Regions from separate parts of the Pseudomonas sp. Leaf58 genome, predicted to be linked through region 1. Evidence: riboswitches for the same ligand, from Rfam matches in the RefSeq annotation. Region 1 holds a riboswitch; each other region holds the start of a gene.
What was found. A riboswitch is a leader RNA that binds a small molecule or an ion and turns the genes downstream of it on or off. The one in region 1 is predicted to bind cobalamin.
Positions count from the first base shown of each region.

Region 1 (7,403 bases):
CTGCGGGAAGGTGGAATAGCCCTTGACCAAAGCCTTGAGGGCAAACAACAACGCTTCGTGGTCCTCTTCCTTGGTGACGAAGGCGCCGATCCCGGCATCCAGGCAGCGCCGCACGTACAGGTCGGTGGCTTGCCCGGTCAGCACCATGATCTTGGGGACCGACTCCAGGCACTGCAGGCGTTTGATCACCTCCATGCCATCCAGGCCGGGTAGGCCGATGTCGAGAATGACCACGTCCGGGCGCAGTTCGCGGGCCACTTGTGCCACCTCGCTGCCATTGCCGACCTCGCCGAGGACATGAAAGCGCTCGCGCTCGAGCAATAAGCGCAAGGACAGCCGGACGATGGGGTGGTCGTCGACGATCAGCACGGTAGTCATGAGGAAAACTCCTGTCAGGATGTGGTCCGCTTCCTGGATCACTCAGGAATACGTCTGCAAGTAGGGATATCGGAAGCGCTGCACGATACGACCATTCCTGAAATTTGGTAATGCCGAGTATAGAAGTGTTGAAAGTCCCCGTGCTTGTTGTTGAAAAGCCCTACAAGAAACGGGAAAGACATCACCCTATCAAAGCGGCAATGTCGGTTTTAGCGGCCAGTCAGGCGCAGGCGGGGTGCGCTTTGTTTACGCGCAAGGTCGAAGCGGGGTTGTTGGCCAGTGCCTGGCCGACCCGCGTCGGGCGGGCCACCAGTTGCCCGGTGCAATTCGGGCAGTGGCGTTGGAAGCGGGTTTCGGCGCAGGCCCGGCAGAAGGTGCATTCGAACGAGCAGATCAGCGCGTCGGGGCTGTCACCCGGCAGGTCGGTATCGCAGCACTCGCAGTTGGGGCGTAAATCCAGCATGGGCAAGACTCCTGTTCGCAGGTGGGAACCCGGAGTCTGCTATGCCGCTGGCGAAGCTGGCAATGCTCAGTCGCCCGGGCGATACAAGTGTGCATGCCCTGCACGGTACAAGGCGGACTCGGCGAACGGTGTGTCGCCCAGCACGTGGCCCACCAGGATCAATGCCGTGCGCCGGAAGCGCTTGGCCGCAACGCGTGCGACGATGTCGTCGAGGGTGCCGCGTACCCAGTCCTGGTCTGGCCAAGTGGCACGATGCACCACTGCCACCGGGCAGTGCGCGCCGTAGTGCGGCAGCAACTCATCGACGATACGCGCCAGGTGCTTGACCCCCAGGTGAATGGCCAGTGTGCATTTATGCCGCGCCAGGTCGCCCAACTGCTCGCCAGGTGGCATGGGCGAGCTGTCACCAAAGCGGGTGAGGATCACGGTTTGCGCTACCTGTGGCAGGGTCAGTTCGCAGCCGAGCAGGGCGGCGCTGGCCGCCGTGGCAGTGACCCCGGGGATAATCTGGTAATCGATGCCCAGCGCCTGCAAGTGGCGGATTTGCTCGCCAATGGCGCCATACAGGCTGGGGTCGCCACTGTGCACCCGGGCCACATCCTGGCCTTTTTCGTGCGCGCATTGCATGGCGGCGATGATCTGCTCCAGGTGCAACTCGGCGCTGTTGATCACGGTCTCGGCCTGGTGGCCCTCGAGTACCGCAGCAGGTACCAGCGAGCCGGCATAGATGATCACCGGGCACTGGCGGATCAGCCGTTGGCCCTTGACCGTGATCAGTTCCGGGTCGCCGGGGCCGGCGCCGATGAAGTAGACCGTCATGGGAAGTCCTTGCAAACAATAGAGGAGGTAGAACGTTCAGTAGGCCAAGGCAAGGGTGGCCGGGCCCAGTACCTGGCGTGTCAACAGCAACCTGGCCCGGCCAAGCCGCTGGCTGGCCAGTGCCAGTGCCGCACTCTCGGCCACGCCCCAGCAGCCGGTGTGGGCATGGGCTGCTGCAGAACGGTGGCTGAGTTGCGGTTCGTAGGGCTGGAGCACGGCAATATCGTACAGCACCAAGGGCACACCGAGGCGTTCGGCCAGCTGCTGCAAGGCGGGTTCGTCGGCCTTCAGGCTGATGCTGGCAATGCCATGCAAGTCGGCCAGCGCCAGGCCCTGATGGCTCAGGGCTTGGCATAGCAAGGTTGCCAGCGTAGTCACCGGGCATCCCCGGCGGCAGCCCAAACCGGCATAAAAGGCCGGCATTAGGCCTGACTGGAGCGGCGGAACAGCCACGCGCTGAACAGGCCCAGGGCTAGCCAGAACGCGACGTTGGTCAGCCAGGAGGCCAGCATGAACTGGGTTTCCAGTGCTTCGGGGGCCAGGCTTTCATGCACTTCGGGTTGCGGCGCGCCAATGACGTGCGGGGCCACCAGCAGTACGACGCCCAGCACCTTTAGCAGCCAGTGACGGGCGAACACCAGCAACGCCAGGCCCACGGCGGTGGCGCTGGCGGTGCCAACCCACCAGGCCTGGCGTTGCCCGAGGTCGGCGGCTGCCGTGCCCGGCAGTTCCGGCGGTAGGCCCAGGGTCGGGGCCAAGCAGAACACGGCGAAGCCGGCCAGGCCCCACAGGGCCCCGGTGCCGATGCGTCGCGGTTCGCGCAGGCTGTACAAGGCGGCCAGGAGCAGGGCGAAGCCGACGGCGACCACCAGGTTGCCGCCGGTGGTGGCCAGCACACGCTGCCAGCCGTCTTCCGGCGACCAGGCTTCGGCGCTGTGTTCATGGGCTGCCACTTCGCCACCATGTTCGTGATGGGCGACCGGGGCCGAGGACTCGTAGGTTTCTGCTTCAAGTATCAGTGGGGCGACCCAGAAGCTTTGCAGCAGGGTCAGCAGCAGGGCCGCAAGCAGCCCGCTGAAGCCCGCGGTACGGGCAATGCGCGTGATCATTGGGCGTACTCAGTGGCAGGGGAAGGCGGCGCTGTGGCGGGTGTCGTGGGCGGCGTTGTGCACGGCCTCGATGTGCGAGAAACCGGCGAAGTACACCAGGCACAGGCCCAGCAGGCTGGCACCGACGGCGATGACCACACGTTGGCTGAGAGTGACGGGGGTGGTAGTGCTGTGTTGTTTGGCGGTGGTGACGGGCATGACGCGGTCCTCTGCTTTTTGTGGGCAATGGGCAAGCGCGGCAGCCCCGAGCGTGGCCGCCCAGGGGAATGCAACAGCGCCCGCCCACCGCGGGGTGTTCATGAACGCCAGGCCGGTCTCCGGGCTTGCGAGGAGGAGCTGGGCTCCTGTAAAAGCGTCACCTTCCCACGCCGGTTGACCGGGCACAGTGGTATAGACGCTTCGCTCGCTTACCGTTGCGGGGGCAGCACCGGCCTTGTCCGGCCCTGTTGGAGGGCCTGCGACGCACCGGTTTCCCGTTTCACCCCCAAAGGGGCACCTGAACGCAGGCATAAGGAGAGCATGGGGCGGGCTTGGCGTCAATTGCCCTGAGGGTAGGGCTTTGGCTTTGGGGTACCTATGCGCTCGCGCGCACAGGCGCTGAAAAGCCCAATGCATGCACCCTCAAGCCCTCCCGCAACCCGGCTCAGCCAGTAGCGGTCTACGCCCTGCGCGCGGTAAGCCCGGCGTCATGCTGTGCTACCCGCGCGCGAATGCGCGGGATCAGCGCCTGCCCGTATTCCACCGCATCACGCAGTTGATCGAAACCGCGGAACAGGAAGGTGCTAACGCCCAGCGCGTAGTAGGCCAACGCGGCCTCGGCCACCTGCTCGGCAGTCCCCACCAGCGAGGTGGAGTTACCCGCACCACCGCCCAGCGCCGCAATCTCGGTCCACAGCCGGGTGTCATGCACCTTGCGTTGGCTGGCCAACTGCACCAGGCGCTCGGAGCCGGCGTTGCTTTTGCCGAAGTTCTTTTCGCGGCGGGTGCCTTGGCGAATGCCGATACGTTGCTGGGCGTCGGCCAGAATGCGTTCGGCGCGGGCCCAGGCCTCGGCCTCGGTAGCCCCCAGGATTGGCCGCAGCGACAAGCTGAAGCGAATGTGTTTTTCGCGCCCGTAGCGGGCAGCGGCCTTGCGCACTTTGGCGATGCGCTCGCGTACCTGTTCCAGCGGCTCGCCCCACATCATGTAGACATCGGCGTGCTTGGCGGCCACCTCGACCGCCGCGTCGGAAGCGCCAGAGAAGTAGATCGGTAGCTGGTGCACGGGCTTGACCAAGGTCAGGTTGTCTTCGATGCGGTAGTGGCTGCCCTGGTGGTCGAAGGGCTCCTGGCGGGTCCAGGTGTTGCGCAATACCTCAAGGTACTCATCGGTACGGGCATAGCGGGCGTCTTTATCAAGAAAGTCGCCATCACGCTGGAGGTCGCCGCTGTCGCCGCCGGTGATGACATTGATCGAGGCCCGGCCACGGCTCAGTTGGTCGAGGGTAGCGAACTGGCGGGCGGCGAAGGTCGGGGCCTGGAAACCCGGGCGGTGCGCTACCAGCAGGCCGATGCGCTCGGTGAGGGCGGCCACGTAGCTGGCCAATATCAGCGAATCCGGTGCACTGGTGTTGACTGCCAGCAGGGCCTTGTCGAAGCCCCCGTACTCCTGGGCCTGGGCAAACGCCTTGATGAAATCGAGGTCTACCAGCGGGCCGCGCGGTGCCTGGGATTCGCTGCTTTCCTGCGGGCCGATCAGGCCGATGAACTCTAGGCTCATGTAATCACACTCCTTGTCGTTGGGGCTCAGGCAACCGCCGCTTGGGCGCGGCGCTGGCTGTTGCGGTTTGCGGGGACATCGAGGCCAAAATGACTACGCAGTGTGGTGCCCTGATACTCTCGGCGTGTCAGGCCACGAGCCTGTAGCAGGGGGACCACGTATTCGGTGAAGTACTGCAGGCCATCGGGCAGCAGCGAGTTGATGATGAATCCGTCGGCGGCGCCCTGATCGAACCAATGCTGCAGGGCATCAGCGACCTGCTCCGGGGTGCCGACGAAGTCACGCCGTGGGCGTGAGAAGCGCAGTGCCAGCTCGCGCAGGCTCAAGCGTTCTTCACGTGCCAGCTGCTTGAGCTGGTCGGCGGTGCCTTTGTGGCTGTTATCGCCTAGGGTGCCGAGGTCGGGGAAAGGCGCGTCCAGCGCATGCTGGCTGAAGTCGTAGTCGTTGAATGGCCGGCCAAGCGCGACCAGCGCATCTTCGATGCTGACCAGCTGCACCGCTTGCTGGTAGCGGGCTTCTGTTTCTTCGGTGTCTCGCCCGATGATGGGGCGGATGCCCGGCAGGATGAACAGTTCAGTGGGGTTGCGCCCATGCTGCACGGCGCGTTGCTTGAGGTCTTGGTAGTAGGCGCGGGCGTCCTCGAACGACTCGGGGCTAACGAAAATGGCATCGGCATTCTGCGCAGCGAAATTGCGCCCGTCCTCGGACACACCCGCCTGGAAGATCAGCGGTTGGCCTTGCGGTGAGCGCTGAATGTTAAGCGGGCCTTTGACCTTGAAGAACTCACCTTGGTGGCCGAGGGTATGCAGCTTGGCAGGGTCGAAGAACTGGCCCGACTGCTTGTCACGGGTAAATGCGTCATCTTCCCAGGAGTCCCATAGCCCCTTGACCACCTGCACATGCTCGCGGGCGATGCGGTAGCGCACTGCGTGGGGTGGGTGCTCGGCCTTGCCAAAGTTGTCGGCGGTGCCAGACAGCCACGAGGTGACCACGTTCCAGCCGGCGCGCCCGCCACTGATCAGGTCCAGCGAGGCGAACTGGCGGGCCACCTGGAAAGGCTCGGTGTAGCTGACGGTGACGGTAGCGACCAAGCCGATATGTTCGGTGCCTGCCGCCAGCGCCGATAACAGGGTGAGGGGCTCGAAACGGTTCAAGTAATGCGGGCTGGAGCGGGCGTGTATGTGCAGGCTGTCGGCAATGAAGGCGAAGTCGAATTTGGCTGCTTCGGCCAGTGCTGCCTGGTGTTTGTAGAAACCGAAGTTCACGCTGGCATCAGCGAGCGCCTGCGGATGGCGCCATTCGCCCCAGCCGTGGCCGACGCCATGGATCATGGCGCCCAGGCGGATCTGTCGTGTGCTCATTAGGGTTACCTGTGGTGGGTGGTCTGGGTAGAAACCTCCGCCAGGTATGGGGTCGGTCGGGATGGCTAAACCTTAGCGTGGGGTGAGTGGAGTTGTGAAAGGCTTTGTGGTTCTATGCTAATTATGATTTATATGTATAAACATAATTACATTAAATGCTTTTTGTGTATTTTAAGTTAGGCCACAATGGTTGCCCGCTGCCCAGGAATGGCAGCAACCAGTTCGCGCGTGTAATTGTTCACCGGCCGCTCGAATACCTGCTCCACCGTCCCATGCTCTACCACCTGCCCCTGGCGCAGTACCAACACCTGGTCAGCCATGCTCGCCACTACCGCCAGGTCATGCGAAACCAGCACATAAGCCATGCCCAGCTCGCGCTGCAGCTCCTCCAGCAGTGCCAGGATTTGCGCTTGCACTGACACATCCAGCGCGCTGACCGGCTCGTCGAGCAGCAACAGTTGCGGTTGTAACGCCAACGCCCGGGCGATGGCCACCCGCTGGCGCTGGCCGCCGGACAGTTCGCGCGGCAGGCGGTCGAGGTAGCTGAGCGGCAGGTGCACCCGCTCGATCAGCTCGCGGGCGCGCTGCTCCAGTGCAGCACCCTTGAGCACGCCAAACGACACCAGCGGCTCGACAATGCTGTCGAACACGGTAAAACGCGGGTCCAGGGCGGCGAACGGGTTTTGCTGTACCAGCTGCATGCGCCGGCGCAATGGGCGGAACTGGCGCCAGCCATGGCCGGTGACATCCTGTTGGTCGATCAGCACCCGGCCTTGGCTGGGCGCCTCCAGGCCCAGGGCGATGCGCAGGGCAGTACTCTTGCCTGAGCCCGACTCACCGACAATAGCCAAGGTTTGCCCGGGGTAAACCTGCAAGTCCAGGCCTTGCAGGGCGACAAAGCGGTTGGCTTGGCCCTTGACCCTGGCCAATTCGAAGGTTTTGCCCACCCCCTGCAGGCTCAGAATCGGCGTTGAACCCGGTGCCAATGGCCGGGACTGGCGCCGGCCGCTGAACGCCGGTGCGGCGTCGAGCAGGGCGCGGGTATAGGGATGCTGGGGCGCCTGTACGATCTGTGCAGGCGGGCCTTGCTCGACCAGTTCGCCCTGCTTCATTACCAGCAGGCGGTCGGCGCGATCGGTGGCCATACCCAGGTCGTGGGTGATGATCAGCAGCGAGATGCCGCGCTCCGCCACCAGCCGTTGCAGGTGATCGAGGATTTTGCGCTGCACCGTCACGTCCAGCGCGCTGGTGGGTTCGTCGGCGATGATCAGGCGCGGGTTGCCGGCCAGGGCAATGGCAATCAGTACCCGCTGGCGCATGCCGCCAGACAACTCGTGTGGGTACTGGCGGGCGCGCAGGGCCGGGTTGTCCAGGCCGACTTGGGCGAGCAGGTCGAGCACATCGGCAGCGACACGGCGGTAGCGGCTGCCATGGGCCAGCGCCAGTGCTTCAGCTATCTGCTGGCCAATGCGCAGGGTGGGGTTGAGGCTGACCATTGGGTCTTGTGGCACCAG
Region 1 is NZ_CP032677.1:2,541,183-2,548,585, forward strand. It holds gene DV532_RS11790 (response regulator transcription factor) at 1-378, opposite strand, end outside; gene DV532_RS11795 (DUF1272 domain-containing protein) at 599-841, opposite strand; gene cobM (precorrin-4 C(11)-methyltransferase) at 908-1,660, opposite strand; gene DV532_RS11805 (cobalamin biosynthesis protein) at 1,697-2,083, opposite strand; gene DV532_RS11810 (CbtA family protein) at 2,083-2,769, opposite strand; gene DV532_RS11815 (CbtB domain-containing protein) at 2,779-2,967, opposite strand; cobalamin riboswitch at 3,060-3,284, opposite strand; gene DV532_RS11820 (LLM class flavin-dependent oxidoreductase) at 3,428-4,528, opposite strand; gene DV532_RS11825 (LLM class flavin-dependent oxidoreductase) at 4,555-5,889, opposite strand; gene DV532_RS11830 (ABC transporter ATP-binding protein) at 6,066-7,403, opposite strand, start outside.

Region 2 (7,403 bases), 1.2 Mb from region 1:
AGCGCTCGGCCTGCAGCCGCTGGGCGGCGTGGTCGGCCAGGTTGGCCTGGGCCAGCACCCGGGTGGGGCCATTGACAGTCCACGGGCCTAGCCACTCGGCAAGGCGCAGCAGCAGGCTGCGTTCGGCGGCAACGAAGCCCAGGCGCACGCCAGCCAGGCCGAAGAACTTGCCGAACGAGCGCAGTACGATCAGGCCAGGGCGCTCGGCACAATCGACCACGCTGTCGACAGGGCTGTTGTCCATGAACGCTTCGTCGACCACCAGCCAACCACCGCGGGCGGCCAGGCGCGCGTGCCAATCCAGCAGGCGTTCACGCGGCACCCGACGGCCGGTGGGGTTGTTGGGGTTGACCAGCACCAGCACGTTGAGGCTATCGAGCGCCGCGTCGACTTGCGCTTCAGCCAGCTCCACCAGCTGGTGCCCTGCCCGCTGCCAGGCATAAGGGTGCTCGGCATAGCAAGGCGTCAGTACCCCAACCCGGCTGGCCGCACGCAGCAGCGGCAAGGCCTGGATCGCGGCCTGGGAACCGGCCACCGGCAGCAATTGGCTGGCACCGTAGTAGGCACGCGCAGCGTCTTCCAGGCCGTCCTCGGTCTCTGGCAGACGCGCCCAGGCGTCAATGGGGATCGACGGGATCGGGAACGGCCAGGGCGCAATACCGCTGGACAGGTCGAGCCACTGTTCGCGGGCGACGCCGTATTGCCGCACCGCGCGTAGCAGGCGGCCACCGTGTTCAAGCATTGATATAAGCCCCCAGGCAGATCACCAGCAGCCACAGCCACACGCCGCGCTGCACCAAGCCCCAGCCGCGCTCGATGGCGTCGGCGTCGGCCATTGGCCCGTCACCCAGGCGTGGCCGCTCATGCAGCTCGCCGTGGTACACCGCCGGGCCACCCAGCTCCACACCCAGTGCACCCGCACCGGCGGCCATCACCGGTCCAGCGTTGGGGCTGTCCCACAATGGGCCCTGTTTGCGCCAGCAGGCCAAGGCCAGGCGGGTTTTGCCCAGCAGCGCGTAGGTCAACGCTACCAGCCTTGCCGGGATGTAGTTGAGCACGTCGTCGACGCGCGCGGCGCACCAGCCGAAGCGTTCGAAGCGTTCGTTGCGATAACCCCACATAGCGTCCAGGGTGTTGCTCAGGCGGTACAGCACCACGCCCGGCGCACCGGCCACGACGAACCAGAACAGCGCGGCGAACACCGCATCACTGCCGTTTTCCAGCACCGACTCGGTGGCCGCCCGGGCCACGGCGGGTTCGTCCAGCTCGCGGGTTTCGCGGCTGACCAGGTAGCCGACACGGCGCCGAGCTTGCGCCAGGTCGCCGTGACGCAAGGCCGTGGCCACTGGCAGCACATGCTCACCCAGGCTGCGTAGCCCTACCGCGCAGTACAGCGCCAGCATATCGACCAGCCAGCCGATGTACGGCAGCCAGGACAGGATCAGCGCCAACAAGGTCAGCGGCACCACCGCCAAAAACCACGCGCTGACGCCGTGGCTGCGCCAGCCGCGCCCACCGGCATTCAGGCGGCGCTCAAGGTTGCCAGCCATGTTGCCAAAGGCCACCAGCGGGTGGCGCCGCTGCGGTTCGCCCAGCAAGGCATCCAGGGCCACCCCGGCCACGGTCAGCAAGGCCACGCTCATTGGCGTTCTCCCCATTGGTTCTCAAACAGCATTTCACTCAAGGGCCGTGGTTCGGCCCAGTTTTCCAGCGCCAGCATGGGTGCCGGATAAAACGCCGTTACCGGCCCCAGGCACAGCACCGCGACTGGCTTGGCCCCGGCCGGCATGCCCAGCAGCGCCGCCAGCGCCAATGGGTCGAACAGCGACACCCAGCCCATGCCCAGCCCTTCGCCACGGGCCGCCAGCCACAGGTTCTGGATGGCGCAGGCCAGCGAGGCGAGGTCCATTTCCGGCAGGGTGCGCCGGCCAAAGATATGCGGCTCGCGGTTGTCCATCAGGGCGGCCACCAGCAACTCGGCACAATCGTTGATGCCTTCCACCTTCAGTTTCATGAAGGCGTCGGAGCGCTCGCCCAAGGCCTCGGCAGTGCGCACCCGCTCCGCCTCGACCAAGGCCTGGATGCGAGTGCGCAGGTCGCGTTGGGTAATGCGGATAAAACGCCAGGGCTGCATCAGGCCGACGCTGGGCGCCTGGTGCGCGGCGGCCAGCAGGCGGCCGAGCAGCTCTGGAGCCACCTCGCCACCGGCAAAATGGCGCATATCGCGGCGTTCGCCGATGGCCCGGTAGATCGCGGCGCGCTCGGCGTCACTGAAAGCGTGCTCGCTCATGGTCGCAACAGCGCCGCCGCCGCATCCGGGTTGGAGGGGAAATAGAAGTGCACGTAGGAAGCCGTCAACCGCCCCAGGCGGTACACCGCTTCGTTGCCGCGCCCGCCGTTGGGGCTCAAGCCACGGGCGATCGGCGCCAGCGCGGTGTTGGTCAGCGAGTGGTGATAGGTGTGGCCGCGCAGGGTACCTTCTGGCAGTTCAACCGCCTGCAGTGCCAAGGCCGCCAGGCGCTTCTGCATGGTCGCCTCGCCCGGCAGCAGGCCGAGCAGTTGGGCACGCTCACCGGCTACGTCGGTCAGCGCATCAAGCAGATACAGCATGCCACCGCACTCGGCCAGCAAGGGTTTGCCCTGGGCGTGATGGGCACGGATTGCCTCGTTCATCGGCGCATTGCCAGCCAAGGCGTGATGGTGCAGCTCGGGATAGCCGCCTGGCAGGTACAGGCTGTCTACCGCCGGCAGCTCGCGGTCGTGCAATGGCGAGAAGAATTCCAGCTGCGCACCAAGGTTGCGCAGCAGGTCGAGGTTGGCGCCATAGGTGAAGGCGAATGCCTCGTCCCGTGCCACGCCGATGCGTACGCCGGCCAGCGAGGCAGCGCCCGTTTGCGGTTCAGGTTCGGCAAACGTCACCGGCGGTGGCAAGGCGGCGTCACAGCTTGCACCCAGCGCCTCGGCGGCCGCGTCCAGGCGGGCGTCCAGGTCGTTCAGTTCACTGGCTTGGACCAGCCCCAAGTGGCGGCTGGGCAGTTCGATGCCGCGCTCGCGAGACAAGCCGCCATACCAGCGCAGGCCTTCGGTCAGGCTGCCTTCCAACAATTGCGCGTGGCGCAGGCTGCCCACCCGGTTGGCCAGCACCCCGGCAAACGGCAGGTCGGCCTGGTAACGTGCCAGGCCCAAGGCCAGGGCACCGAAGGTCTGGGCCATGGCCGTGCCGTCGATTACCGCCAGCACCGGCACGCCGAAGTGGCGCGCCAGGTCGGCGCTGGACGGGGTGCCGTCGAACAGCCCCATTACCCCTTCGATCAAGATCAGGTCGGCTTCGCCCGCGGCTTCCCACAGCAGGCGGCGGCTTTCCTCGGCACCAATCATCCACAGGTCGAGCTGATACACCGGCGCGCCGCTGGCCCGCTCAAGGATCATCGGGTCAAGAAAGTCGGGCCCACACTTGAACACCCGCACGTTGCGCCCGAGGTTGCGGTGCAAGCGGGCCAGGGCGGCGGTGACGGTGGTCTTGCCCTGGCCAGAGGCCGGCGCCGCGATCAAGACGGCAGGGCAATGACGGGGCTGGCTCACAGTTCGACGCCCTTCTGTGCGCGGATGCCCGCCTGGAAGGCATGCTTGAGCATGCCCATCTCGGTCACCGTATCGGCCAGCTCGATCATCTCTGGCTTGGCCGCACGACCGGTAACGATCACGTGCTGCATCGGTGGGCGGGCCTGGATGTCGGACAACACCTGGTCAAGGTCGAGGTAACCGTGCTTAAGGGCGATGTTCAGCTCATCCAGCACCACGAACTGCACGCTCGGGTCTTGCAGCAGCTGGCGCGACACCGCCCAGGCTGCTTCGGCGGCAGCGATGTCCCGCTGGCGGTCCTGGGTTTCCCAGGTAAAGCCCTCGCCCATCACGTGGTAGCGCACCTGTTCTGGGAAGCGGCGGAAAAACAGCTCTTCGCCGGTGCTGTTGCGGCCTTTGATGAACTGCACCACACCGCACTGCATGCCATGGCCCAAGGCCCGCGCGAGCATGCCGAAGGCCGAGCTGCTCTTGCCCTTGCCATTGCCGGTCAGCACCAGCAGCAGGCCGCATTCGTTAGGGGAATTGGCGATGCGTTCGTCGATGATCGCCTTCTTGCGCTGCATGCGCGCCAGGTGGCGTTCGTCGCGTTCGGTGGTTTCGCTCATCAGGGCTCTCCGCTGGCTGGCGCCACGGCAACGCGCGGCGACAGGTAAAAGGCAGGCAGACGGAGAACACGCAGGGGCCGTGGCCGGGCGCCACGGTGCACTGCGCATCACCCTCCGTGATGCCGTTGGCAGTATCAGGCCGGTCTCCGGGCTTGTGAGCGGGCCTTGGCCCAAGCCTGCGCGCCTTCCCGGGTGCTGGCACCCAGTGGCCTTGCGCGGCCGCGACTCACCTACCGTTGCGGGGGCAGCGCCGGAATCGCGCCATGCTGGCGCCCACCGGCTTCCCTGTTTCACCCTGCCCAGACAAGGCTGGCAGGGCACCTGAAACACGCGCGAAGGTTAGAGGGTTGCACCCGGAGCGTCAATCGGAGCGGGCCGCTTCGCAGGCCCACAGGCCCCACCTGGGCAGTGGCCAAGTTACCGATGTGTGCCACACTGGACAGGGTGATATCACATAGCCATCACCCTCAGCTGGACGCGATCACAACAACAAGAGGAGAGCGCAGCATGCGAGGCCATATCATCAACAACCCACACCTGGAGTTTCTCGGCCCGGTGCTGGAGCGCTGGGTCGACTGTGTAGACCGCTTCAACCAGTTTGCCGGCGATGCCGAAGCCCCCTATTGGCATGGCGCTGCCGCCAACAGTGGGTTGCTCGCGGCTGCAGCCTGGCAGGCCGAGTTAACGGCGCTGCAGCAATTTGCCGGGAAGAAGCAGCGTGACGAAGGCGAGTATGAGGGGCGCTGCGACCTGTCGATCAGCAGTGCCGACGAAGCGCTGTACCTTAGTGTGAGCCAGCGCTGGCCGAAAATTGCCCGGCTGGACATGGCAGCCGCCTTGCAGCAAACCGCCGCCCTCGCCCGTCAGGTGGCGTACCCCAGCCAATTGAAAGCTGGGGCGCTGTTCATCAGCCCGTGGAAGGCTGGCCAGCACGCCAGCCCCGAAGAGCTGCAAGACCTGGTCGACGACCTGCACAAGCACACCGCCTGCGCCATCGCCTGGTATTTCCCGTATGCCTACCGCAAGTTGCATAACGAACTGGGGCAGTATTTCCCGGGGGTAGCGCTGCTGCTCAAGCAGGCCTGAGCCAGCTATTTGCGAGAGGCGAAGGAAGTGCGCAACCAGAAGCCAAGACCTTGATCTTGATCTTGATCTTGATCTTGATCTTGATCTTGATCTTGATCTTGATCTTGATCTTGATCTTGATCTTGATCTTGATCTTGATCTTGATCTTGATCTTGATCTTGATCTTGATCTTGATCTTGATCTTGATCTTGATCTTCGCGACTTCAGGAGGCTGAACGCAGGTCTTGCGGAGGGAGGTGACGGGCATGGATGCCCGTCAAGCGCTGGGCCCCAGGATGGGGCCTGCAGCGCGGTCCTCCCGGGAGCAAGGCCGGAGAGAGGGGACCCCGGAGCGCAGCGTAGGGGCCGGATGATGGGAGCGCAGCGTTTTTTGGTTACTTTTTGTCGCGTTTGACAAAAAGTGACTCGCCGTAAGGGCGAAAAGGTGAGTCAGCGTCGCCATCGCTGCTGGACTATGCGCAATAGAAAAACCAGCGCTATCCCGCTTTCGCTTTTCGCTTTTCGCTTTTCGGGCATAGGCTTTGACAACAACGTCAACATTCATTGCCGAAGGTGGCGCTCAGTCACCTTTCCGCCCTTACGGCGGGTCACTTTTTGTCAAACGCGACAAAAAGTAACCAAAAAACGCTGGCTCCCATCATCCGGCCCCTACGCTTCGCTCCGGGGTTCCCTCGCTACGGGCTTGCTCCCGGGAGTACGCGCCGCAGGCCCCATCCATGGGGCCTCAGCGCTTGACGGGCATCCATGCCCGTCACCTCCCTCCGCAAGCCCTTCGCTCGGCCTCCTGAAGTCGCAATCTGTGTTGCCTGAACTATCGCGCGCTTAGAAGCAAAAACAAAGGCAAAGGCAAAGGCAAAGGCAAAGGCAAAGGCAAAGGCAAAGGCAAAGGCAGTTGGATGATGGCCGGGAACCGTTCGAACATCGCTGACCTCTCAAGCTCATAGGCCTTCTCCGGAGCAAGCCGCCCATGAAACCCTTGATGCCTTGGCTGCTGGTCGCAAGCCTCACCGCCTGCGGCGAATCCGCCATGCTGGATGTACGCGATGGCAGTGGCCCGACCCCTCGGCTGCCTGATCCGGTCAAGACTGTCTTGCCCACCGTGAACATCGCCCCGGCAGTGGGCTGGCCCAAAGACGCCAAGCCCAAAGCAGCACCGGGCACTCAGGTAACGGCGTTCGCCAGCGAACTGGACCACCCCCGCTGGCTATATCTGTTGCCCAACGGCGACGTGCTGGTGGCCGAGACCAACGCACCACCCAAACCCGAAGATGGCAAAGGCCTTCGCGGCTGGGTCATGAAGAAGGTGATGAAACGCGCGGGGGCGGGTGTGCCCAGCGCCAACCGCATCACCCTGCTGCGGGATGCCGACCATGACGGCGTTGCCGAAATGCGCATCACGTTCATCGAAGGGCTGAACTCACCTTTCGGCATGACGCTGGTAGATAAGGATTTGTACATCGCCAACACCGACAAACTGCTGCGTTTCCACTATGAACCTGGGTCGATGCTGCTTCGCGGTAAAGGACAGCCAGTGGTTGAACTGCCTGGCGGCCCCCTCAATCACCATTGGACCAAGAACGTGATCGCCAGCCCCGATGGCAAGAGGCTGTTCGTGACCGTCGGCTCCAACAGCAACGTAGGGGAAAACGGCCTTGACCAGGAGCAAGGCCGCGCGGCCATCTGGGAAGTGGACCCCGCCAACGGCCAGCAGCGGCTATTCGCCACCGGCCTACGCAACCCCAACGGGTTGGCTTGGGAGCCCAACACAGGTGCGTTGTGGACGGCCGTCAACGAGCGGGACGAGATCGGCAGCGACCTGGTGCCCGACTACATCACCTCGGTAAAGGACGGGGGGTTCTATGGCTGGCCTTACAGCTACTACGGCCAGCATGTCGACGAACGGGTACAACCGCCCGCCCCTGACAAAGTGGCCCAGGCGCTGGTACCCGATTATGCCGTGGGCCCGCATACCGCATCGCTGGGGTTGGCGTTCGCAGAACCGGGCGCGCTGCCGCCACCGTTCGACCACGGCGCATTCGTAGGCCAGCACGGCTCATGGAACCGCAAGCCCCACAGCGGCTACAAGGTGATTTTTGTGCCGTTCGACCGCTCAGGAATACCTTCGGG
Region 2 is NZ_CP032677.1:1,300,298-1,307,700, reverse strand. It holds gene cobD (threonine-phosphate decarboxylase CobD) at 1-742, opposite strand, end outside; gene cbiB (adenosylcobinamide-phosphate synthase CbiB) at 735-1,643, opposite strand; gene bluB (5,6-dimethylbenzimidazole synthase) at 1,640-2,290, opposite strand; gene DV532_RS06120 (cobyrinate a,c-diamide synthase) at 2,287-3,582, opposite strand; gene cobO (cob(I)yrinic acid a,c-diamide adenosyltransferase) at 3,579-4,190, opposite strand; cobalamin riboswitch at 4,310-4,530, opposite strand; gene DV532_RS06110 (hypothetical protein) at 4,698-5,276, shown strand; gene DV532_RS30170 (hypothetical protein) at 5,263-5,523, opposite strand; gene DV532_RS06095 (sorbosone dehydrogenase family protein) at 6,244-7,403, shown strand, end outside.
Region 2: it holds a riboswitch for cobalamin, as region 1 does, so the genes downstream of both, cobO (cob(I)yrinic acid a,c-diamide adenosyltransferase) here and DV532_RS11815 (CbtB domain-containing protein) in region 1, are expected to answer to the same signal.

Region 3 (7,403 bases), 110 kb from region 1:
GAACAGCAGCGGTGCCACCGGCTGCTCGGGATGCCACTGGCGGTACCAGTCCGCCAGCGTCGCGCTGCCTTTGGCCGGGTGATACACCGCCGTGCGCGGCAGCGGCTGCGGCTCGTCCCAGGCATAGTCACGGCCCAACCACTGGTTGGCTAAACAGTTGAACAGGTTGATGGCGTTGGCCTTGCCGCCCTGGCGCAGGTAATGCCATAGGCGTTCGGCCTGCGCGCCACTGACGGTGCCCAGGCCGGTCAGCTCTGGGTCCGGGCGGTCGTCGCCCGGCACCAGGATCAGCTGCACACCACGGGCGGCCAGCTCGACCAGTTGCTCGACGCCATAGCGCCAGTAGCCGACGCCGCCGTGCAGCGACACCAGGATAACCTTGGCGTGGCGCAGCACCTGGTCGACATACAGGTCGACCGAAGCATGGTTCTGCACCTGCATCGGGTTGGCCAGGCGCAGGCTGGGGAAGCCTTCGGGCAATTGCTCGGCGGTATCGGCGAGCAATGCCAGGTGCGAATCGCCGCTGCAGAGGATCACCAGCTCGGCCGGTGTCTGGCCGAGGTCGGCAATGCTGTCATCCGGCACGAAGCCGCCGGGCTGGGTCCGCAGCAGGTGCATGGGTCAGGCGCCCAGGGCCTGGCGCAGGCGCGCTTCCAGCTGGGCGGCATCGAGGTCCTGGCCGATCAGCACCAGGCGGGTGATGCGCGGCTCGTCGGCCCGCCAGGCGCGGTCGAAGTGCTTGTCGAAACGGGTCCCCACGCCTTGCACCAGCAGGCGCATCGGTTTGCCCGGGATGGCGGCGAAGCCTTTGGCACGCAGGATGCCGAACTCCACCACCAGCTGGGTCAGGGCATCGAGCAACAGGCTTTCGTCGGCCTCTGGCAGGTCGATTGAGATGGAGTCGAAGGCATCGTGGTCATGCTCGTCATGGTCGTCGCCGTCGTGGTGCGAGTCGTGGTGGGTACGGCGGCCATCGATGTGCGCCTCGGACTCGGCGCCTACGCCCAACAGTACTTCCAGTGGCAGCTTGCCGCTGCTGGCTTCGACCACTTTTACCGCTGGCGGCAGTTCTTCGGCCACTTCGGCGCGGACCTTGGCCAGCCCTTCGGCGTCGATCAGGTCGGCCTTGTTCAGTACCACCAAGTCAGCGCTGGCCAGCTGGTCGGCGAACAGCTCGTGCAGCGGCGATTCGTGGTCCAGGTTCGGGTCGAGCTTACGCTGTGCATCGACCTGGTCCGGATAGGCGGCAAAGGTGCCGGCCGCCACGGCCGGGCTGTCGACCACGGTGATGACTGCATCGACGGTGCAGGCAGTGCGGATTTCCGGCCACTGGAAGGCTTGCACCAGCGGTTTGGGCAGGGCCAGGCCGCTGGTTTCGATGAGGATGTGGTCGAGGTCGCCACGGCGTGCCACCAGCTCGCGCATGACCGGGAAGAACTCTTCCTGCACGGTGCAGCAGAGGCAGCCGTTGGCCAGCTCGTAGACCCGGCCGCTGGCTTCTTCCTCGGTGCAACCGATGCTGCACTGCTTGAGGATTTCGCCATCGATGCCCAGTTCGCCGAATTCGTTGACGATCACCGCGATGCGGCGGCCCTGGGCGTTGTCGAGCATGTGGCGCAGCAAGGTAGTCTTGCCCGAGCCGAGGAAGCCGGTGACGATGGTGACGGGGAGCTTGGCCAGTGTTTTCATGTCGCATTGCCCTTGGCAGATTGGCGCGGGCATGCAGGACGACAGCCGCGGGCCAGGCCGGCCGGGCTTGTTCGCCACCGGATCACCCCGCCCGGTTGAAAGTCGAAAACGTGACGAGGCAGGTCTCCTGGCTCGCACCGTTCCAGTTGCCTGCAGGAGCAGCAGGCTGGCGGGATGACGCCTTCCCGCGCGCTGGCGCAGTGGCTGTGTCGATCCGTTGTCGGTGCTTACAGTTGCGGGGGCAGCCGCGGCTTGTACCGCGTTCCCGTCTTAGCTTCGGCTTGGCCGAAGAACCTCGAAGTGGCAAGGCTACGCAGTGGTTGGCGGGTGGTCAACCATTGGCTCGTGTTGATTTTTCTAGCGCCTTGGGAAGTGTCTGGCGAAGGTCTTTCAGCGCCTGGGGAGTTGTATGGCGAATCTCTTTCAGCGCCTGTGAGATCGAGCGCCGTGCGGGCGGCGCTCGATCTCACAGGCGCTAAAAGACCTTCGCCAGGCAATCCCACAGGCACTCGAAAACCTCCCGCCAGGCACCTTGCTGCTCTATGCGCTCCAGAATCCCGCCCTCATACCACCTTCCCACCACCATTTCGTGACTGGCCGTTCCCGATCTGCCACGGATGTATTATGGTGGCGTGGTGCGCATATAACAGCAGCCCGAGCGATCGGGCACTTGCAAGACAATGAGGGTGTCATGAGCAACGAAAGCATTAATTGGGACAAGCTGGGTTTCGACTACATCAAAACCGACAAACGCTACCTGTCCGTATGGCGCAATGGCGAGTGGGACAAAGGCACCCTGACCGAAGACAACGTGCTGCACATCAGTGAAGGCTCCACGGCGCTGCACTATGGCCAGCAGTGCTTCGAGGGCCTCAAGGCCTACCGTTGCAAGGACGGTTCGATCAACCTGTTCCGCCCGGACCAGAACGCCGCACGCATGCAGCGCAGCTGCGCCCGCCTGCTGATGCCGCAAGTGCCAACCGAGGTGTTCATCGAAGCGTGCAAGCAAGTGGTCAAGGCCAACGAAAAATTCGTCCCACCGCACGGTAAAGGCGCCCTCTACCTGCGCCCATTCGTGATCGGCACCGGTGACAACATTGGCGTGCGCACCGCCCCCGAGTTCATCTTCTCGATCTTCGCCATCCCTGTTGGCTCGTACTTCAAGGGCGGCATGAAGCCGCACAACTTCCAGATTTCCAGCTTCGACCGCGCAGCACCGCAAGGCACCGGCGCAGCCAAGGTCGGTGGCAACTACGCCGCCAGCCTGCAGCCAGGCGCTGAAGCGAAGAAGGCCAACTTCGCCGACGCCATTTACCTGGACCCGCTGACCCACACCAAGATCGAGGAGGTCGGCTCGGCCAACTTCTTCGGCATCACCGCCAACAAAGAGTTCGTCACCCCGAAATCGGCCTCGGTGCTGCCAGGCATCACCCGCCTGTCGTTGATGGAACTGGCGCAATCGCGCCTGGGCCTGACCGTGATCGAAGGCGATGTCGAGATCAACAAACTGGACCGCTTCATCGAAGCCGGCGCCTGCGGTACCGCTGCGGTGATCACCCCGATCGGCGGCATCGAGTACAACGGCAAGCTGCATGTGTTCCACGACCTGGAAAAGGTCGGCCCGGTTACCCAGAAGCTCTACAACGAGCTGACCGGCATCCAGAGCGGTGATGTAGAAGCACCGGCTGGCTGGATCGTCAAAGTCGCCTGAGGCGTTTTAGCGGTATGAAAAAACGGGGCATGCCAGCAATGGCATGCCCCGTTTTTTTATGGGTTGACGCGAAGGGCACCGGCTACGCCGGTGTTCGCGGCTAAAGCCGCTCCTACACCAGCCAGCGCCGGGCCGCATATTCATGCAAGGCGACGCTGCATCAGCAAATGCCGGGCTTTGTCGAAGGCCCAGTTGTACAGCACGGTGTAGGGCAAGATGATCACGAAGAAGCCCAGCTCCACCATGAACGCCTGCAGCAACGAGATATCCAGCATCCACGCTGCTACCGGCAGGCACCACACCACCAGCCCGGCTTCGAAGCCCAGGCCGTGCACAAAGCGTGCGCGGGCGGTCCAGTGAATACGTTCGACCTGTACGTAACGGTCGACCAGCGCGTTGTAGACCATATTCCACACCATGGCGATCACCGACAGCGTCACTGCCAGCGCCCCTGCCGTCGCCAGCGACTTGCCCATGACCCAGGACAGTAGTGGCGCACACAGCAGCACGGCGAAGACCTCATAACCGACGGCATGGACCAGGCGTTCGGTGAAGGAGACGTTGTTTTTCATTGCAATTCCATCCATTGCGTGAGTCGTGCTTCCTATTTTCTTTGATAGAACTGATACTCGCGACATAGCTACTATCAGTTTTATCAATACCATGCGCTACTCTCCCGAAGCTCTAGTCGCCTTTGTCGAAGCCGCCTCGCTGGGTTCGTTCTCCGCCGCAGCGCGCAAGCTGCGCAAAAGCCAGTCCACCATCAGCATCGCCATCGCCAATTTCGAGGCCGATGTGGGTTGCCCTCTGTTCGACCGTGGCGGCCGCCACCCCACGCTGAATGACGCTGGCCGGCAGGTGCTGAGCCATGTCGAGGCGATTCTCGATGCCAGCGCCCAACTCGATGCGTTGGCGGTACGCTTGGCGGAAAACGTCGAGGCGCTGGTCTCGGTAGTAATGTCGGACAGCTACAGCGTCACCTTCCAGGGCGCGGTGATGGCCTGCTTTGCCCAGCACTACCCGCATACCGAGCTGCGCTGCGGCCCGTCCGAAGACGCCGATGTGATCGAGCTGATCCAGCAGGGCCTGGCCCAGGTCGGCATCCTTGCCGCGCAGCCCAGCTACCCTGCCGACGTGGCCGTGGCCCGTTTGCCCGAGCAGGCGGAATTCGGCGTGTACGTGGCCGGCGAGCACCCGTTGGCGGGCTTGGCCAACGTGCAGATGCAGCACCTTGAAAGTGCACGGCGGCTGTATATCAAAACCTATGCCCCCAGCCTGCATCAGGGCCGCGGCCAGGCCTGGTCGGCGCCGGACTACCTCACCCTGTTGGAGTTCGCCGTGCGCGGGTTTGGTTGGGCTGAGCTGCCCAGGGCGTTGGTAGCGCGGTTTGGCAGTGGGCTGGTGGAATTGCACGTCGCCGGTTACCCGCGGCGGGTCGATATGGATGTGGTTTGGTCAAGCCGACGCGCGCTGGGCCCGGCGGGGCAGTGGCTGGTGCGGCAGATGCTGGCGCAGTAGCGCCTTTATCGCCTGTAGGAGCGGCTGTCTTGAGAGTTTTAGCGCCTGTGAGATCGAGCGCCGCCCGCGCGGCGCTTCGCGGCGCAAGGCCCCTCCCACATCTGTTTTGGGCCAGTCACTCCTGTATAGTCTCCTCTGCCCGCCTTGTTTGTTCCATTCGATATCGAAGGTTGCGCAGCTGATCTTCATTCGTCTTCAGTCATGCACCAAGGCTGCAACCCACCTGGCCAGTCACTCCTGTGTAGTCTCCTCTGCCCGCCTTGTTTGTTCCATTCGATATCGAAGGTTGCGCAGCTGATCTTCATTCGTCTTCAGTCATGCACCAAGGCTGCAACCCACCTGGCACAGGAATAACTGGCCCGAAACAGATGTGGGAGCGGCCTTGCGCCGCGAAGCGCCGCGCGGGCGGCGCTCGATTTGTGCGCCACCCCAAGACCAGAGGCAGGCACCCTGTCAGTTCACCTCTGTCCGCCTTGCTCCCACCGGGATAAAGACGCTCGCCCTGCTTGTTTGTGCGCCCAAACACAACAACCAGTACACCCAGCGACAAGCCTTCCGCCCACCCTGCGCCGTAGCCTGTCACCACGCGCCGCCACACCGCGGCACGCACCCAAAGCACAAGAATAAACGTTGGTGACCTATGCAAACAGTAGATCCGATCACCCTTGCGGTTGTCCGAGGTGCGCTGGAAACAGCGCAACGGGAAATGACCCTGACCCTGGAAAAGACCGGGCGCTCCAGTGTGTTCAACCTGGCCCATGACTATTCCAACTCGCTGTTCGACCACTTGCCGGAAATGATCCTGCAAGGCCAGGACATTCCCATCCATCTCGGCTCGCTGATCCCGGCCATGAAGTGCGTGGCCGCGTTCTTCGGCGACGACATCGCCGAAGGCGATGTGATCTACCACAACGACCCGGCCTACAAGGGCAGCCATATTCTCGACTGCTGCATGTACAAACCGGTGTACTACCAGGGCGAGTTGGTGTTCTGGACCGTGTGCAAGGGCCACCTGACCGACATCGGCGGCCCGGTACCGGCTGGCTACAACCCCGACGCCAAGGAAATCTATGCCGAAGGCCTGCGCATTCCCCCGGTCAAACTATGGGAAAAGGGCAAGCGCCGTGAAGACGTCATCAACTTCATGCTCACCAACATGCGCGCCCGCCCCTACCAGGAAGGCGACCTCAATGCCCAGTACGGCGCCTGCAAGGTCGGCGAGCGGCACCTGCTGGAGCTGCTCGACAAGTATGGTGTGGCGCAGGTGCGGGCCTGCATCGCCGAGCTGAAGAACATGGCCGACCGGCACATGCGCGCGCTGCTGCGCGACGTGCCGGACGGCGACTACAGCGGCACTGCGGTGCTTGAGGACTCCGGCCACGGCTTGGGTGAACTGGCCATCACCGCCCATGTGCAGGTGCGTGGCGACCAGGCCCACGTGCGCATCGAAAGCCCGCCGCAAGTGCCGTACTTCATCAATTCCTACGAAGGCAACTCGGTGTCCGGCGTGTACCTGGGGCTGATGATGTTCGCCCAGGTCGCACCGCCGTATAACGAAGGCCTGTACCGTTGCGTCACGGTCGACGTTGGGCCCAAGGGTACGCTGTGCAACGCCGCAGAACCGGCGCCCCACGTGAACTGCACCACCACGCCGATGGAGACCCTGGCCGATGCCGTGCGCACGGCACTGGAGCAAGCCTCGCCGCAGCGGGTGACGGCTTCCTGGGGCCACACCAGCGGCATCAACATCGCCGGCCACGACCCGCGCAACAGCAACAGCGAATACGTGACCATGGTGTTGGCCTCGATCATTGCCGGCGCCGGCGCCAACAAGGTGATGGATGGCTGGCACGCCTGCGGGCCGTTGTGCTGCTTTGGCGCGCTGATGAGCGGTGACATCGAACTGCTCGAACACGCCTACCCGGTGCTCATCCACCGCTACAGCCTGATGACCGACAGTGGCGGCGCCGGCGAGTTTCGCGGTGGCTCGGGCACCCGCCTGGAAATCGAGCCGCTGGACCATGCGATGACCGTGGTCGGTTTCGGCGAAGGCCGTCAGTTGCCCACCGCCGGTGCCGCCGGGGCACGCAACGCCCTGCTCGAACCCAAGCTGGGCCGGCTGATCCACCGCCACGCCGACGGCAACGAAGACCATTACACGCAGAACCCGATGCTCACCCTGCAACCCGGCGAGCGGATCATCAATATCAACCCCGGTGGCGGTGGCTACGGCGACCCGCTGCAGCGCCCGATCGCCTCGGTGTTGCAGGATGTGCGCAATGGCCTGGTCTCGCCCCAGGGCGCCGCCCTGGAATACGGCGTGGTCCTCGATGCCGATGGCCACCTGGATGAACCCGCAACCCGCCTTGCCCGCGCCCCGCACTGACCGGAGACTGATCATGCGCAACCAATATCGCCTGGGCATCGACGCCGGCGGCACCTTCACCGACTTCATCCTGGCCGACCGCGACGGCGGCGTGCAGCT
Region 3 is NZ_CP032677.1:2,427,196-2,434,598, reverse strand. It holds gene cobN (cobaltochelatase subunit CobN) at 1-618, opposite strand, end outside; gene cobW (cobalamin biosynthesis protein CobW) at 622-1,689, opposite strand; cobalamin riboswitch at 1,789-2,002, opposite strand; gene DV532_RS11360 (branched-chain amino acid aminotransferase) at 2,381-3,400, shown strand; gene DV532_RS11355 (multidrug/biocide efflux PACE transporter) at 3,541-3,972, opposite strand; gene DV532_RS11350 (LysR family transcriptional regulator) at 4,064-4,918, shown strand; gene DV532_RS11345 (hydantoinase B/oxoprolinase family protein) at 5,559-7,304, shown strand; gene DV532_RS11340 (hydantoinase/oxoprolinase family protein) at 7,318-7,403, shown strand, end outside.
Region 3: it holds a riboswitch for cobalamin, as region 1 does, so the genes downstream of both, cobW (cobalamin biosynthesis protein CobW) here and DV532_RS11815 (CbtB domain-containing protein) in region 1, are expected to answer to the same signal.

Region 4 (7,403 bases), 450 kb from region 1:
TGTGGCCAGCAGCCCGCAAATTTACGAGCCAAGCCTGATGATCCTGGCCCAGGGCAGCAAGCTGGCGCGCCTGGGCCCACGCACCCTGGAATATGGCGCAGGGCATTACCTGGTGCAGGCGTTGTCGGTGCCCTTCATGTGTGAAACCTTCGCCACCCGCGAAGCGCCGCTGCTGGGCGTGGCGGTGGACATCGACCGTGCCGTGCTGGGCGAACTGGTGCAGAGCATGGACTTGGCGCCGGACGCGGCAGTGCAGGCGCAAACCCCACAGTCGATGACCTCCGCGGCACTCGATGCACCGATGCGCGAAAGTGTGGAGCGGCTGCTGGGCTGCCTGCAAGACCCGCTGGACGCCAAGGTGCTAGGGCCGGCACGGGTACGCGAGGTGCTGTACACCGCCTTGCGCGGCCCACAGGCTGGCGTATTGCGGGCGCTGGTGGAGCAACAGGGGCACTTCGCCCGCATTGGCGCCGCCCTCGCCCACCTGCGCGAGCACTACACCGAGCCGCTGAGCGTGGAGGCACTGGCAGCGCGCGCCAACATGAGCGTTTCCACCTTCCACGAGCACTTCAAACGCTGCACTGACATGGCACCGATGCAGTATCTCAAGCGCCTGCGGCTGCTCAAGGCGCAGCAGATGCTGATCGCTGAAGGCCTGGGTGTGGCACAGGCCGCGCACCGGGTGGGGTACCAGAGCACGTCGCAGTTCAGCCGCGAATACAAACGCCAGTTCGACCGCAGCCCTGGGGATGAGCTGGCCCACCAAAGCTTGCCAGTTTGATGTGATGGGCCGGCGGGCTGCGTTGCGGGCCGGGCCCTCTCAAACCTTCACTGCCGCTCGACCATCGCCACGATAGCTGCCTGCAGTTCAGCCTTGGCCTGGCCGGCTTCCAGTTCTCCCGCCGCAACCGCCTGGGACAAGGCATCCGCCGCCCCTACCAGCAGGCGCATGCCGGCCGCCCCTACAGTGCCGCTGGGCGAAAACCCCACCAGCGCATCCCGGCACCTGTCCAGGAACGGCTGCTCGCAGGCCCGCTTGAGCGCTTCCATTTCCGGCGAACCGGCCAATGCGGCCGACACCCCAGGTATCTCCAGCCCCTGGCTCATCACGCAGTCGACATAAGCCTCGGCAATCACCCAGGCGCGGCTGACCAGGTTGGCGTCACTGCGCGTCAGCGCCTGCTCGAACATCTGACATTGGCGCTCATCGTATTGCTGATACAGCGCTACCAGCAGCCCGGTGCGGGTTTCGAAATGGTCGTAGACCACTGGCTTGGTCACCCCTGCCCGCTCGGCCAGATGGCCCAGGCTCAGGGCATCGGTGCCCTCATTGCGCACCAGTTGCCAAGCCACATCGAGCAACTGGCGACGGCGCTCGTCGCGGCTAAGGCGTTTGCGCGAGCGGGTTGAGTCATCGCTTGACATCGCTTACCTACCAAAAGTAACTTACTAACCGTAACTTACCTTGAGTATATAGCGCTGAAGGTAACCCTGCATCACCGTCCTGGAGAATTCATCATGCACGCCCTGATCGTTGTCGCTCATCACGACCCGCAATCACTCACCCACGCCCTGGCCCGGCAGGTTGCCGCTGGCCTGGCCAATGCCGGCCACAGCAGCGAAATCGCCGACCTGGCCAGTGAAGGTTTCGACCCGCGTTTCGGCCTGGCCGACCAGGCCTTGTATCGCGGGCTGGCTGCCACGCCGGCCGATGTACGCAAGGAGCAGGCACGCATCGAACGCGCCGATGCCGTGGTGCTGGTGTATCCCGTCTATTGGTGGTCAATGCCGGCCTTGCTCAAAGGCTGGGTCGAGCGGGTATTCAGCAACGGTTGGGCGTATGCCTATGACGCAAACAGCGTGGTCAAGAAATTGCGCGGCATGAAGGTGCACCTGGTCGGCGTTGCCGGCGCCGATGGCGGTACCTTCGAACGGCACGGCTATGGCGAAGCGATGCGCGTGCAGATCGAGCACGGCATCTTCGACTACTGCGGTGCCGAGGTGCTCAGCTCTACCCTGCTGGAAAACAGCGAAGTGGTAGACCCAACCCCACACCTGCACACAGCACACGCGCTGGGCGAACGGTTGTTCGCAGGTTGCGAGGTAGCGGCGTGAATCAGTTCGACAGCGGCCACTGTGCCAATGGCCAGTAGGCGCCCTTGCGCGACTCGTAAAGGGTGAAATGCCGGGCAGCAAGGTAGAAATCCGGCGCGCTGCTGGCCTCTGGCGGCTGGCCGCGAAAATCCCTGGCCAGTGTCAGGTGCGGGCGATAGTCGCGGCTGGCCGCTGCCACTCCTAGTGGCAGCAACGCTTGCTGCAGGCCGTACACCAGTTGCAACAGCGCCGCAGGGGTTTGCTGGGCCTCCAGCACCAGGGCGCTGGCCCGCTGCCATACCTGCAAGCGGTCGAGTAACAGCCGCGGTGCCGTGGCCGGCAGCGCCAACTGGTCGACCGCCGCACAAATGGCTGGCACCTGGGCGGCCTCCACATCGCCAACAAACAGCAGTGTCACATGGAAGTTGGCAACCGGCACCGGCTTGCCGCTGCGCAGGCCCAAGCCGTGCCGCCACTGGGCCAGAGCACGGCGCTGGACATCGCTGACTGGCAAGGCGAAGAACAGCCGCTTGAAGGGGGTACCGCTGGGGCGTACATCCTGAATCATACCAACTCCTGAACATGAAACGTTTGCGCAAGTCTCTAGGGCATTACACCTAAGTCGCCCCGTCGATTCGCAACAATGAGTACAAACTGCCCCCATGATTGTTTATGCTGGCGGGCTTATGCCATGGCGCATGGCCATTTTTCGACAAGTAAACGTCCATGAAAATTGCACTCGTAGTCATCTTCGTTCTCTCGATCGCCTTTGTTCACCTGCGCGGTCGGGTTCGCCACAAGCTGACCCGTCAGTTGGGCGACCACTCCAGCTTCCTGGCTCCGGTCAACAGCTTCCTGTACCTGTTTTCCAAGCACCCGGCCAAGCCTTACCTGCCGGTAGAGGCCTTCCCCGAACTGCAGCCGCTGCAGGACCACTGGCAGGAGATCCGCGAGGAGGCTCGCCAGCTGCTTCATGTGGGGGAAATCAAGAAGTCCGACAATTACGATGACGTCGGTTTCAATTCGTTCTTCAAGACCGGCTGGAAACGTTTTTACCTGAAGTGGTACGGCGAAAGCCACCCGTCGGCGATGACCCTGTGCCCACGCACCACCGAGCTGCTGCAAGGTATCGGTACGGTCAAGGCGGCCATGTTCGCCACCCTGCCGCCCGGCGCCAAGCTGGTGCGCCACCGCGACCCGTATGCCGGTTCGTACCGCTACCACCTGGGCCTGGACACACCGAACGACGACGGCTGCTACATCGACGTGGACGGTGAGAAGTACTCGTGGCGCGATGGTGAGGGTGTGGTTTTCGATGAAACCTATATCCACTACGCGGCCAACACCACCGAGCACAACCGCATCATCCTGTTCTGTGACGTCGAACGCCCGCTGAAGTACCGCTGGGCGACCGCGTTCAACCGCTGGTTCAGCCGCAACGTCATGGCCGCTGCCGCCGCGCCCAACGCTGCCGGCGACAAGACCGGTGGCATCAACCGGCTGTTTACCCGCATCTACAAGATCCGCGAACGTGGCAAAGCGCTGAAGAAGCGCAACCGCATGCGCTACTACCTGGAGAAGTGGGCATTCGTGGCGGCGCTGGTGCTGGTATTCCTCTACATCTGATTGTTTAAAGCGGCCTTTACGGCCAATGGCAAGAGTGGCCTGCGCACACCCACCAAAGTACAAGTCTCACACTTCTCGCTCTTCGACTAGCCTGAAAGCTCCACTCGCAACCTCCCCAAGGTGAAGACGATGAGCATGATGGACTGGGACGCCTACCGTAAGCAGTTGATGGCCGGCATCGGCGATCTCAAGCAACTCTCCCCCGACACCGTGGCCGGCTACATGACCGCCAGCGGTGCCGGGGCCAAGACCAACCACCTGGACGCCAAGACCCGTGAGCTGATCTCGCTCGCCGTGGCCGTGACCACCCGTTGCGACGGCTGCATCGCCGTGCATTCGCAGCAAGCCGTCAAGCACGGCGCCAGCCGTGAGGAAATCGCCGAGGCCCTCGGCGTGGCCGTGGCGATGAATGCCGGTGCCGCGCTGGTCTACTCGGCACGGGCCATGGATGCGGTGGGCAAGGCCAACGGTTGACTAGCAACGGCGCCGCCGCCCTTGCGCGACGGCGCCGCGTTACCCAGACTGGGCGGCCCAGCCTTTGCAGGATTCCGCATGATTCACATCCGCCCCATGACAGCCGAAGACTTCGAACACTTCTGGCCCACCTTTCAGGCCATTATCCAGGCCCGTGAAACCTACGCATTCGACCCCGCCATGAACGTCGAACAGGCCCGCCAGCTGTGGCTGGAGCTGCCTGTGCGCACGCTGGTGGCTGAGGAAGACGGCGAGCTGCTCGGCTCGTATTACCTCAAGGCCAATGCCGCCGGGCCGGGCGGGCATGTGGGCAATTGTGGCTACATGGTCAGTGAGCAGGCACGCGGCCGGGGGGTGGCGCGGCTGATGTGCGAGCACTCGCAGAAACTGGCACGTCAGGAAGGCTTCCTGGCCCTGCAGTTCAACTCTGTGGTGGCCACCAACGAAGTGGCGGTGGCGCTGTGGCACAAGCTGGGCTTCGAAACCGTCGGCCGTTTGCCCAAGGCCTATCGGCATGCCCGCCTGGGGCTGGTGGATTGCCTGGTGATGTACAAGTGGCTGGCGGATGAACCGGTGGTGGAGAAGCCAGCGCTGCTGATCGGGCGCAAGAATATCGAGGCGCGGGTGTCGCGGCGGCGCGGGCGCTAACCTTCTCTCGCAGGTCTGGCCCCCCAATCACCCCAGCGAATTTGACGCCCCTGCGTTTCAATGGTCAGATGCGCGCCAGTTTCAGGTGCCCTGCGCCGCCGCGCGCAAGGTGAAACGGGAAGCCGGTGCGTCGTGTTGCCCACGACAAGTCCGGCGCTGCCCCCGCAACGGTAAGCGAGCGAACCCTTCGAGATACCACTGTGCATGTGCATGGGAAGGTGAAGGTTTCATGCCCCTCGCAAGCCCGGAGACCGGCCTGAAGCTTCACTTGGCAACCCGCGGTGGGCGGGCGCGGGCCGGTATCCGTGCGCGCGCCTGCATGCACGGTGCGCCTTTGCGTGTTTTCCACCGGGATCCATTCATTCCTGCAGCAGTGGAACGACATGTCCCGTATGTTCAAGCTTCACCCCCTGACGGCCTGCCTGGCCGTTGCCCTGCCGGCCTTGGCCGATGACCTCGACCGAAAACCCCTGGCCCTGCCCTCCACGGCCGTCACCGACACCTTCAACAGCCATACCATCGACCTGGCCACCCCGACCCAGGCTGGCTCGCGCCTGGGCCTCAGCGCCCTGGAAACCCCCGCCAGCACCAGCAGCCTCAGCGCCGTGCAGATCCAGCAGCGCAACAACCTTACCGTGCAGGACGCGGTGACCCGGTCACCGGGCATCACCTACATCGGCTCACCAGGCGATGGTGGCACCGGCCTTTCGGCCCGCGGCTTTACCGGGCACAACTCGGTGATGACGCTGTTCGATGGCGCACGCCTGTACACCGGTGCCGGCACCCAAACGTTCCCGGTCGACCCGTGGATGGTCGAGCGCATCGACGTGATTCGCGGCCCGGCCTCGGTGTTGTACGGTGAAGGCGCCACCGGTGCGGTGGTCAACGTGATCCCGAAAAAGCCGTTTGCCGGCGAGGTACGCAACCACCTGCGCCTAGGCTATGGTTCGTGGGATCGCCAGCAGCTCGGCCTGGACAGCGGCGGCAGGCTCAGCGAGCGCCTGAGCTACCGCCTGGCCCTGAACCAGCAGGCCGGCAACGGCTGGGTCGACCGCACCACCTCGCGCAGCCTCGCCGTGAGCGCCGCGTTGCGCTTCGATGCCAGCGACGACCTCAGCTTCACCCTCGCCCACGACCGTGGCGATGCGCAACCTGCCAACTACTACGGCACCCCGCTGATCGACGGCCACTACCGCAGCAGCCTGCGCAAACAGAATTACAACGTGCACAACGACGTGCAGCAGTATGTTGATGAATGGACCCGGCTGAACACCGACTGGACGCTGAGCGACCACCTCAGCGCCAGCAACCAGCTGTACTACATGAAAAGCCGCCGCCACTGGCGCAACGCCGAGGACTACAGCTGGGACGCCGAACACCAGCAGTTGCTGCGCGGTAGCTACCTGGAAATCAAGCACAACCAGGAACAGTTCGGTGACCGCCAGGCGTTCACCCTCGACCATACGTTGTTCAACTTGGCCAGCAAGACCGTGGTCGGCGCCGAATACAACAAGGTCCGCTTCAACGTCGACAGCAACGCGCCCTACACCGATGTGGGCGGCGACTACCTCGACCCGTGGCAACCGCAACCGGGCTGGTTCCACAGCGCTTCGCCGTTGCGCCCGCAAACCTTGTCCACCACCCATACGTTCGCCCTGTTTGCCGAAAACCGTCTGCAGTTGACCGATCGCCTGTCGCTGGTCACCGGGGTACGCCGCGACCAGAACCACATCGACCAGGCAAAACTGACCAACCACAGCCGCAGCGACCGTAGCCTGCAAGTTGGCAATTGGCGTGCCGGGCTGGTGTTCGCGGTCAACGACGACCTGTCGCTGTACGGCCAGTACTCCACCAGCGAGGACGGGGTCGACAACCTCATCAGCCTCAGCGCCAACCAGATGCACTACGACCTGGCCGAGGCCAGGCAGACCGAGCTGGGCCTGAAACAGCGCTTCTGGGACGGCCGTGGCGAATGGACTGTGGCGGCCTACCACATCGTCAAGCGCAAGTTGCTGGTGGATGACCCTATCAGCCACGACAAACAACAGGCTGGCCAGCAGACGTCCGATGGCCTGGAGGCGACCGTGGAACTGGCGCTGGCGCACCAGTGGCAGGTGTCGGCCAACGCTTCGCTGGTACGCGCCCGGTATGACGACTTCGACGAAGTTGTGGGCGGCGTCACGCAGGACCGCGCGGGCAACCGGCCGGCCAACGTCCCAAGGCGTACGGCCAACCTGTGGCTGAACAAAGGCTTCGGCCAGCAGCTAGAGGCCGGCATTGGCGCGCGCTATGTAGATGAGCGCTATGCCAACACCGCCAACACCCAGAGCGCCCCCGGGTACACCGTGGTCGATGCCAACCTCGCCTGGCAGGTGTTGCCGGATGTACGGCTGGGGTTGCAGTTGAACAACCTGTTCGACCGTGAATATGTGCAGTCGGCGTTCAGTGGCCAGCAGTGGCTGATGGGAATGCCACGGTCGTATTTCGCGACGGTGGATTACAGCTTCTGATCTGAGCTGCCTGTGGCGGCCCATTCGCGGGTAAACCCGCTCCGACAGGAT
Region 4 is NZ_CP032677.1:2,090,504-2,097,906, reverse strand. It holds gene DV532_RS09850 (AraC family transcriptional regulator) at 1-781, shown strand, start outside; gene DV532_RS09845 (TetR/AcrR family transcriptional regulator) at 829-1,425, opposite strand; gene DV532_RS09840 (NAD(P)H-dependent oxidoreductase) at 1,519-2,115, shown strand; gene thpR (RNA 2',3'-cyclic phosphodiesterase) at 2,117-2,662, opposite strand; gene lpxO (lipid A hydroxylase LpxO) at 2,821-3,720, shown strand; gene DV532_RS09825 (carboxymuconolactone decarboxylase family protein) at 3,850-4,194, shown strand; gene DV532_RS09820 (GNAT family N-acetyltransferase) at 4,273-4,842, shown strand; cobalamin riboswitch at 4,909-5,117, shown strand; gene DV532_RS09815 (TonB-dependent siderophore receptor) at 5,226-7,352, shown strand.
Region 4: it holds a riboswitch for cobalamin, as region 1 does, so the genes downstream of both, DV532_RS09815 (TonB-dependent siderophore receptor) here and DV532_RS11815 (CbtB domain-containing protein) in region 1, are expected to answer to the same signal.